DNA from 3 places in the Actinomyces radicidentis genome. Region 2 is predicted to be linked to each of the others. Evidence: riboswitches for the same ligand, from Rfam matches in the RefSeq annotation. Region 2 holds a riboswitch; each other region holds the start of a gene.
What was found. A riboswitch is a leader RNA that binds a small molecule or an ion and turns the genes downstream of it on or off. The one in region 2 is predicted to bind S-adenosylmethionine.
Positions count from the first base shown of each region.

Region 1 (3,263 bases), 770 kb from region 2:
GGCGCCGACGTCGTCGTGCTGCCGGAGACTGACGCCTCCTACGGCGTCCGCCTCGCCCAGCTCCTGGCCCAGGACGGCTACCGCTTCCGCGTCTTCAGCTCGATCGGGGACACGACCTCCGGCATCGACCCGACGACCGTGACGGACCCGAGCGCCCTCGGCTCGGACACGGTCGCGACGACGGTCCTCGTCTCCACGGGCCTGGGCGACTACGAGCGCGCCGATCGCCCGGCGGGCCTCGGCGCCGGGAACCTCGTTCTCGCCCCGGTCGGCGGCGCCGCGCTCAACGGGCGCACCCGGCCCACCATCGTCGGGATCCACACCGTCGCCCCCGCCGGGGACGGGACCCGCGCCGGCTGGCTGTCCTCCGTGAGCGCCGCCGCGGCGCAGTGCACGAAGCAGGGCAGCGCGACGATCGTCGCCGGCGACTTCAACGCCACGCTCGACCACGAGCCCATGCGCGACCTCGACGGCTGCTCCGACGTCGCCTCGGCGACCGGGACCGGGGGCCTGGCCACCTGGCCCGCGTCCTCTCGCACGGCGCTGCTCGGCGCCACGATCGACCACGTCATCGTCAACCGGACGACGTGGCTGCCCCAGTCCTCGAAGGTCCTCGACGTCGAGGGATCGGACCACCGCGCCGTCGTCGCCGTCGTCAGCCCCCGCTGACCGCGAGATCGGGACATCCTGATCCTGAGGTCGGGACATCGTCACCGTCAAGCCGGGAGCTGTGGATAACCGCCCGATCTCGAGGTCAACACGTCCCGATCTCGGCGAGGGGGAGGGGAGGGGGGTGAGTGGACGGGTGCGGCTCAGCGGAGGCGCTGGGCGACCCAGGCCGTGCCGAGCCGGGCGACCTCCGCCTGGGCGGCGTCGACGTCGTCGGCGTGCACCTGCACGAGCCTCGAGCCGTCGCGCAGCAGCGCGAAGCCCTCCGCGGCGGCCGAGGCGGTGTCCGGGAACTCGTCCGTGAGCGCTCCGTGCAGCATGAGCACCTGCCAGGGCAGGTCCTTCATCGTCGTCTCGACCTTCTGGAGGGAGACGTCGGCGAGCGTCTGCTTGGACAGGACGTTCCACTCGCGCGCGTTCGGGTTGTCGTCGACCAGGCGCGTGAGCCCGTGCCTGTCGAGCTCGTCGAGCTGGTCCGGGGAGAAGACGTTCTCCCACAGGATCGACTGCGGTCCGACGACGGCGCCGACGAGAACCGCGGTGAGCACCCGCTCCGGGCGGGCGAGCAGGGCGGCGGTCGCGCCGAAGCCGTTGGCGTGGACCGCCTGACGGCGCCAGCCGTGCTCGTCGAGCCAGCCGGAGACGGCCTGGAGGTCCTCGACCTCGCCCGCCAGCGTGATGACGTCGTCCTCCGAGTCGCCCAGACCCGAGAAGTCGAACTGGAGCGTGGCCAGACCCGCCTCGCGGTAGGCCGCGGAGATGAGGTCGAGACGGTGCGACAGCCCGTGACGGTCGGTGAGGAAGTCGTGGCAGAGGATGACGACGCCCTCGCGGCGGTGCGGGACCGGCGATCCGGCGGCTAGGAGGGCGTCGACGGCCTCGAGGTCGACGGGGTCGGCGCCGTCGGGCAGCAGCATCGTGGCCGCGAGCGAGACGCCGCGGGTGGTATCGATGCGCAACTCGGTCATGACACCAACCTATGACGGGTCAAGCGGCAGGTCACGGGCATGACGGGTCCGTAAGACGATTGCGCTGCCAGCGTGAACCGCCCTTCCGATTGGTTTCTCGCGGTTCGGTCAGGTGCGTCGTGGTGTGAAGACAGGGGTTACGGTCGGCCCCGGTTCCATCCAGAGCGACCGAGAGACCTGGCTCGTCGACGTCGCAGCAACCCTGCGAGGGTGCTTCCGCCAGGATCGATGGAGTGACACCGTGATCCACCCTTCCACGCCCGAGGGCACTGCCCCCGGCGCCCCCTCTCCCGACCGCCCCAGCCTCTCGCTCGAGCTCTTCCCGCCCCGTCCCGGCCCCCACGCCTCCCAGACCTGGGGCGCGCTCGACCGGCTCCTCGCCACCGGGCCGGACTTCGCCTCCGTCACCTACCGGCCGACCTTCATCACGACCGTGGGCGGTGCCCCGCGCGCGGAGGCGCCCACCCGGCCCGCCGACGCGGACGAGCGCGCCCGCGCCGTCACCCGCGTCCACGTCAAGCGCGAGCACAACCCGTCCGAGGACGTCGTCGCCCACGTCCTGGCCACCTCCGACGTGCCCCTCATGGCCCACCTCACCTGCATCGGCTACCGGAAGGCCAACGTCGTCGAGATCGTCCGGATCTTCCTCGACATGGGCGTGCGCCGCTTCCTCGCCCTGCGCGGAGACCCGCCCCGCGGCGTCGACGCCGACGACGTCGTCGGCGAGCTGCGGCACGCGGACGAGCTCGTCGCCGTCATCCGCGAGGTCGAGGCGGAGTACTTCGGCGACGGCGAGCGCCACGTCCACGTCGCCGTGGCCGCCTACCCCGCCGCGATCGACCACGGGCGCGAGGTCGAGGTGCTCGCCGCCAAGCAGGCCGCCGGCGCCGACTCCGCCATCACCCAGGTCTTCTACGACGCCGAGGACTACCTCGCGCTCTCCCGCGCCGCCCGCTACTGCGGCGTCGCGCTGCCGATCCTGCCCGGCATCATCCCCCTGACGGACCTGCGCCGCCTCACCCGCCTCGAGGCCCTGTCCGGGGTCCCCGTCCCCGAGGAGCTGCGCGACGCGCTCGAGAGCGCGCACGGGGCGGGGACCGTCTCGACCGGCATCGACGCCACGCTCCGCCTGGCCACGGCGGTGCTCGAGGGCGGGGCCCCGGGAGTCCACCTCTACACCTTCAACCGCACCAGGCCCGCCCTCGACGTCATCTCCCAGCTCCGGCTCGGGCGGATCCTCGACGGAGCCGCCCCGGACACCCGCACTCAGAGCGAGGTCCGGCGCGCCTACCTCAACGCGACGCCGGGCTCGTCCCCGCTGCGCACCGGCCGAATGCCGGTGGCGACGCGGGCCTGAGGTCCGCGGGGCGCCCCCGCCCCCGGTCGGACCAGCCCGACGCCGCAGCCGCGCCGCCCCGGCGCGGCACCGCGCTCCCGCACCGTGCAGCGCGTCCCCGAGACCACCTTCCGCCCGTACCACGAGGAGACCCATGACCGCCCCCACCAGCACCACCTCGACCACCGACGCCGCCGCCCGCCCGGGCCTGCGCGCCGGCGGCCCCACCGACACCGTCCCCACCGCCCCGCTGCCCGACGCCACCATCCTCGGCTACCCGCGCATCGGGC
Region 1 is NZ_CP014228.1:1,397,861-1,401,123, forward strand. It holds gene AXF14_RS05825 (endonuclease/exonuclease/phosphatase family protein) at 1-669, shown strand, start outside; gene AXF14_RS05830 (alpha/beta hydrolase) at 813-1,637, opposite strand; SAM riboswitch class I at 1,790-1,872, shown strand; gene AXF14_RS05835 (methylenetetrahydrofolate reductase) at 1,882-2,994, shown strand; gene metE (5-methyltetrahydropteroyltriglutamate--homocysteine S-methyltransferase) at 3,128-3,263, shown strand, end outside.
Region 1: another riboswitch for S-adenosylmethionine. It lies ahead of AXF14_RS05835 (methylenetetrahydrofolate reductase); the one in region 2 lies ahead of AXF14_RS09260 (cobalamin-independent methionine synthase II family protein).

Region 2 (3,263 bases):
AAGCGGGTGATGCGGTCCGCGACGAGCTCGGGGTGCTCGAGCACGTTGGTCACGTGGGAGACGCAGCCGGGGACGAGGTACCTCTCCTCCGGAAGCTGGCCGTTGTCGACGATGTCCTTCCATATCTTCCACTCGTGCTCGTGGCGGACGTTGGCGGCCTCGAAGGAGAGCCCGTTGGCGTTGACCTGGAGGGCGAGGTCGACGATGTCGCGGAAGGGGATGTCCGTGGAGTGCGGGCCGTGCCACGAGCCCCAGCACACGTGGAGGCGGACCTGGGCGGGGTCGATCCCCTCGAGTGCCCGGTTGATGGCGTCGATGCGCACCTGGGTGAAGGCGCGGTAGTCGGCCAGGCTCGGCTGGGGGTTGAACAGGTCCCAGGTGTCGGCGAGGTCGGGGGCGTCGAGCTGGAGGGTGAAGCCGGCGTCGGTGATCGCCTTGTACTCATGGTGCAGGGCGTCGGCGAAGGCGTTGACCTGGTCGTCGTCGTACTCGTAGAAGCCGTCGTCGAGCCGCCCGGCGGAGCCTGGTGAGAGGGCGGAGATGAAGGCGGAGCCGGGCGTGAGGCCGTTCGCCTCGAGGGCGGCGCGGGTGGCCGCGAGGTCGCGGGCGACGTCGTCGGCGCCGGTGTAGGTGACCGCGGAGGTGACGGCGGGCAGGAGCGGGCCGCCCTCGCCCTTGAAGAAGGCGGCGGAGACGTCCTCCGCGCCGCCGAAGAGGGTGCCGGAGCCCGGGTCGCCGTAGGCCTCGTCGAAGGCGAGCCAGTCGCGGTGCTGCGTCCACTCGGCCAGGTGGATCGAGGTGGTGCGCGAGCGCGAGGGGCGGATGGTCGCGGGGACGTAGTCGGGGTGGGCGGGGTCCTGCGGGGTGACGCCGGAGACGCGCCGGTAGGCGTAGAGCATCCAGGCGGTGTAGTCGCCGCCGACGGCGATGTGGCCGTACTCGCCGTCATTGACGACGTCGAGGCCGAGGTCGATCTGGCGCTTGACGACGCCGGCGGTCTCGGTGGCGACGACCTCGTCGAGGGAGGCTCGGCCGAGGGAGCCGGCGAGGTAGCTGTCCTTGGCGTCGGTGAGGGCCTGGGTGCGAGGGAGGGAGCCGACGTGGGTGGTGCGGATTCGCGTGGTCATGGTGGTCCTGTTCGTGGCTGCGGCGGTGCCGCGGGCTGGCGGTGGGGACCGGCGCCGCGCCGCCCTCGTCGGGCGCGTGCGGCTTGGGGCTGAGACGACCGGGCGCCTCAGCGGGGCATGACCGCCCCTGCGACGCGCGGCTGCGCGGGCAGGGGAAGCTCCGTCCTCGCGGTACGGGGACAGGCGCCGGGGGCGTCGGCCTCGCATCGGGTGGTCTGCATGGTCGCCTTCCATCGTTCCTGGCTGGAGCACCCCGCCGGACGGCGTGGTTGCTGCGGCGTCGGGGAGCCAGGTCTCTCGGCCGCTCGGGATGGTGATGGGCGGAGCATAACCGCCGACGGCGGGTGCGTCGCAAGTCACGGCGCGACGCTCCCGCGGAGCGAGACAGGGCGCGGCGAGGGCGGGGTTCGGTCATGGCCGCACGCCGTTGAGCGCGGACGAGCCAGACCTCCCTGGACGAGCCGGGCGCCGTCGGCGTCGTGCTGGTCCAGGGAGGTCTGGCCGATGGTGGGACGGCGTGGGCCCGCCGGGCCCGGCGGCGTCAGGCGCGCTCGCCCCAGCCCTCGAGGCCGGAGCGGCCCTGGCGGCCGAAGCCGCGCCCGCGATCGCCGCGACCTCGGCGTCCGCCGCGGAACTCTCGGGCGCCGCGCTCCGGGATCTCGCCGCCGGGCAAGCCGGGGCCGAGCTGGCCGCGACGCCGCCCGTCGTGCGCCCCGCCCTCGCCGAGGGGGCCGCCGTCGGGCTCCCAGGAGCCGCGGTGCGCGCCGCGACCGCCGCGCGGGCCGCCCTCGTGATCATCACGCTCACCGTGGCGGCCATGGTGGCCGTGGGGGCCGTCGTGGTGGCCGTGAGGGCCGCCGTCGGGTCCGCCGTCGCGACCGAAGGGGCCGGGACCGAAGCGACGGGGCCCGAAGCCCTCCTCGCGCATCCGCATCATGGCCTCGAAGCGATCGTCGCCCATGCGGCGGCGGGCCTCGGCCTGCCAGTCGGCGGGGTCCTCGTCGGCGGCGACGCCGAGCTCGGCCTCGAGGGAGTCGATGATCTTGTCGAGGAGGCCGGCGAGCTGGGCGGCCTCCTCGTCGGTGAGGACGGTGAGGTAGTCGGCTCGCCCGCGCCCGACCTCGGCGGCGCGACCGGCGTCGGTGAGGGAGACGAGCATGACGCGCTTGTCCTTCTCGGAGGGGGTGCGCTCGACGAGGCCGTCGCCCTCGAGCTTCTTGAGGAGCTCGTTGAGGGACTGCTGGCGGATGTCGAGCAGGTAGGCCAGCTCGCGGGTGGGGATGGGGCTCTGCATCTGGAGGGCGGCGATGACGCGGCCGCGACCGCGGGTGGCGTCGCCGAAGGGGCCCGCGCCGCGGGGGCCGCGCTGCTCGTGGCGGCGACGGCGCACGAGGCGCTGGAGGCGGTGGAGGCGGGTCTCGACGCCGGAGCGGTCCGGACGCTGCCCCTGAGCGGCAGCAGTGGCGTCGGCGGTGGCGTCGTCGGGGTGGGCGTTGGTGTTCTGGTTCGGGTCCATGGTCGTCATGGGGTTCTCCTGGGTCGTGCTGGGCACCTTTCTACGGGTACCTGTCGGTTTTTGATGGAGACGAAGTTACAGGTTCCTGTCGAACCTTGTCAAGCAGGTATGACAGGAACCTGTACGTTCTGCGTCACAGCCCTAAGGCCTTCAGATTCCTGTCGGAGGGGCGCGTTAGCGTGGCGGCATGAGCGAGACGAGCAGCCCCAGCGCCACCTCCACGCACTCCCCCATCCGCGAGCGCGCCGAGGCAGTCCTCCGCGAGCTCGTCGGCCGCGCCGACGCCGCCCTGCGCGAGGACCAGTGGCGCGCCATCGAGGCGCTCGTCGTCGACCACCGCCGCGCGCTCGTCGTCCAGCGCACCGGCTGGGGCAAGTCGGCCGTCTACTTCGTCTCCACCGTGCTCCTGCGCGAGGGCTGGGCCGGCTGGCGCGACGGCGCCCCCGTCCCCTCCCCCGGCGCGCGCACCGGCGCCGGCGCGACCGTCATCATCTCGCCGCTCCTCGCCCTCATGCGGGACCAGGTGAGCGCCGCCCAGCGCGCAGGCATCAACGCCGTCACCATGAACTCGGCCAACGCCACCCAGTGGGACGAGATCGAGGGGCAGGTCCGCGACGGCG
Region 2 is NZ_CP014228.1:2,169,560-2,172,822, reverse strand. It holds gene AXF14_RS09260 (cobalamin-independent methionine synthase II family protein) at 1-1,127, opposite strand, end outside; SAM riboswitch class I at 1,355-1,444, opposite strand; gene AXF14_RS09255 (MarR family winged helix-turn-helix transcriptional regulator) at 1,669-2,679, opposite strand; gene AXF14_RS09250 (RecQ family ATP-dependent DNA helicase) at 2,831-3,263, shown strand, end outside.

Region 3 (3,263 bases), 940 kb from region 2:
GTAGCCGTTGTAGCCGTACTGGATGGCGAGGTCGCCCAGGCCGCCGCCGCCGACGGCGCCCGCCATGGCGGAGTAGCCGAGCAGCGTGATGATCGTGACCGTCGCGGACTGGATGAGGGTGGGAAGGGCCTCGCGGACGAGGACCCCCCAGGTGACCTGGCTGCCGGAGGCGCCCATCATGAGGGCCGCCTCGACCTTGCCGTGGTCGACGTCGTTGATGGCCGTCTCCACCAGTCGCGCGTAGAAGGGGATGGCACCGATGGTGAGCGGGACGCAGGCGGCCTGCCAGCCGAGCGACGTCCCGGCGATGAGCCGGGTGAGCGGCACGATCGCGACCATGAGGATGATGAAGGGCATCGAGCGGCCGATGTTGACGATCTGCGAGAGGATCTCGTAGACGGCCCGGTTGCGGTGCTGGCCGCGCTTGCCGGTGGTGACGAGCGCCAGGCCGAGGAGCAGGCCGAGCAGCACGGTGATGATCCCGGAGACCAGGGTCATCTCGATGGTCTCCCAGGTGGCCTGGCCGAGCTTGCGCTGGATGACCGGGTTGTTGAACCAGGTTCGGTCGTCCGCGGCGGCGAGCACCGTGTCGAGGCCCGGCGTCTTGACGGCGAGGGAGGCGGCCAGGGCGGTCAGGGTGCTCATCGGCGGACCTCCGCGTGGACGCCGGCGGCGGTGAGGGCGTCCACGAGGGCGTCCCGTCGCTCGGCGGGGATGGTGAGGGCGAGCCGGCCGACCTGGGCGGTGCCGAGGGTCTCGAAGACGCCGGCGGCGACGTCGGCGCCCTGCTGGGCGACGAGGCCGAGGACCTGGGAGGCGGCGGGCTGGCCGGGGTGGGCGACGAGCGCGACGTCGACGACGGCGTCGCGGGCCCCCACGGCGTCCTCGGGGACGGCCGGCGGCGGCACGAGCTCGTGGGACAGGCGGGAGGTGACGTCGCCGACGACCTCCTCGATGGGGCCGGACTCGACGATGCGGCCGGCCTCGAGCAGCGAGACGGAGTCGCAGATGGAGCGCACGACGCTCATCTCGTGGGTGATGATGACGACGGTGACGCCGAGGCGGTCGCGCACGTCGCGGATGAGCTCGAGGATCGAGCGGGTGGTCTCCGGGTCGAGGGCGCTCGTGGGCTCGTCGCACAGGAGGACGGCGGGCTGGTCCGCGAGCGCGCGGGCGATGCCGACGCGCTGCTTCTGGCCGCCGGAGAGCTGCGAGGGGTAGGAGCTGCCGCGGTCGGCGAGGCCCACGAGCTCGAGCATGCGCTCGACGGTGCCGCGGCGCTCTCCCGACCTCACGCCGGCCATGGCGAGCGGGTAGGCGATGTTCTGGGCGGTGGTGCGCTGGTCGAGCAGGTTGGCGTGCTGGAAGACCATGCCGATGCTGCGACGGGCGTCGCGCAGGTCGCGGGCGGACAGGGAGGACATGTCCTTGCCGGCGACGCTCACGGTCCCGGAGGTGACGGGCTCGAGGCTGGTCAGGCAGCGCACGAGGGTCGACTTTCCGGCGCCGGAGGTGCCGACGATGCCGTGGATGGACCCCGCGGGCACGTCGAGGCTGAGGCCGTCGAGGGCGCGGACCTCGGAGCCGTCGCGCAGGCGGTAGACCTTGTGAACGTCGCGCAGGGAGATCATGCGGCCGTCGGCCGCCGTCGTCGGGGCGGGGGATGCGCTCACTCGTTCCTCCATCGGTCCTGGCGGAAGCACCCTCACCGCGAGCGGGGGTTGCTGCAACGTCGACGAGCCAGGTCTCTCGGTTGCTCTGGATGGGTTCAAGGCAGGACGCTAGGCGGCTCGGCTCACAGGGGCAAGCCCCGTCCGCTCAGGGGGACGAAGGTCACGCGGATCGACCGGGCTCCTCCGCGGCCCCGCGCAGGGCCCGGGGCCCGGGGCCGTCCCGCACCCGGTCCGTGCGCACGGTCGGTCTAAGGCCGGTCCCGGTGCGGGCACGTTTGCGTGACGACCTCGCGGTCGCGTGCGTCGCCCCTCCCCGGGCACCGGGGCGCGTGCCAGGATCCCTCCGTGATGATCCTGGAGACCCCGCGCACCACCACCGACGACGCCCGCGCCGACGTCGCCGAGGACATCCTCGGGGAGCCCTGGGTGGCCCGCCGCATCCCGGTCACGGTCTCCGACGCCGCTCCCGGCGCCGACCACGCCGTCCTCGTCCACCAGCGCGAGGCCGCCACGGCCCCCGGGGAGTCGCCGCGCCACTCGCGGGCCGTCCTCTACCTGCACGGCCGCAACGACTACTTCTTCCAGACGGGGCTCTCCGACGCGCTGCTCGGGGCCGGCTACGAGTTCTACGGGCTGGACCTGCGGGCCTGCGGGCGCGCCGGCCTCGGCTACCGCTCCCCGCACGACGTGCGGGACCTGCGCGTCCACGACGAGGAGATCGCCGAGGCGCTGCGCATCATCCGCGAGGAGCACGGGCACGACGTCGTCGTCCTCAACGCGCACTCGACCGGCGGGCTCTCGGCCGTCATCTGGGCCTCGGACCACCCGGGCACGGTCGACGCCGTCACGCTCAACTCCCCGTGGCTGGACCTCCAGGCCGGCGGGCTCATGCGCTCCTACGGCTCGGCGGCGATCGACCTCATGGCGCGCCGCGACCCGGACCGGATCATCGTCGACTCGCCGCTGGCCGCGCAGCGCGACACCGAGCTGGCCGGCCGGCGCGACGAGGTCCTCGGCGAGGGCGCGGGCACGGACTGGGCCGCGGGCGCCGCGCTCGGCGACGTCGAGGACGACCTCTACGCCCGCGTCCTGCACCAGCGGTGGGGCGGGGAGTGGGACTGGGACCTCACGCTCAAGCCCTCCCCCTCCTTCCCGGCGCGGGCGGGCTTCATGGCGGGGATCCGTCGTCTCCAGCGCGACGTCCACCACGGGCTGGGGATCACGGTGCCGGTGCTCCTGTGCTGCTCGACGACGTCGGGCGGGGACCACCCGACGCGCGAGGACGCGCTGTGCAGCGACGTGGTCCTGCACGTGGACCAGATGATCGCGCGCGCGCCCTACCTGGGCGACGACGTCACCCTGCGGCAGGTACCGGGCGGGGTCCACGACCTGGTCCTCTCCCCCGAGCCGGCGCGCAGCGACTACCTCGCCGCGCTCACGGGCTGGCTGCGGGCGCGCCTCGGCTGAGACGGGCTCCTGCCGGCGCCCGGGCCCGGCCGACCCCTCCTGCACGGCCCGTGCGCGCGACGTGCGTGCGCCGGGCGGCGTCCGCGAGGGCGCTGGGCGGCACCTGTGCGCATGGGCCGCGCG
Region 3 is NZ_CP014228.1:1,226,915-1,230,177, reverse strand. It holds gene AXF14_RS05155 (methionine ABC transporter permease) at 1-645, opposite strand, end outside; gene AXF14_RS05150 (methionine ABC transporter ATP-binding protein) at 642-1,685, opposite strand; SAM riboswitch class I at 1,679-1,769, opposite strand; gene AXF14_RS05145 (alpha/beta hydrolase) at 2,022-3,140, shown strand.
Region 3: another riboswitch for S-adenosylmethionine. It lies ahead of AXF14_RS05150 (methionine ABC transporter ATP-binding protein); the one in region 2 lies ahead of AXF14_RS09260 (cobalamin-independent methionine synthase II family protein).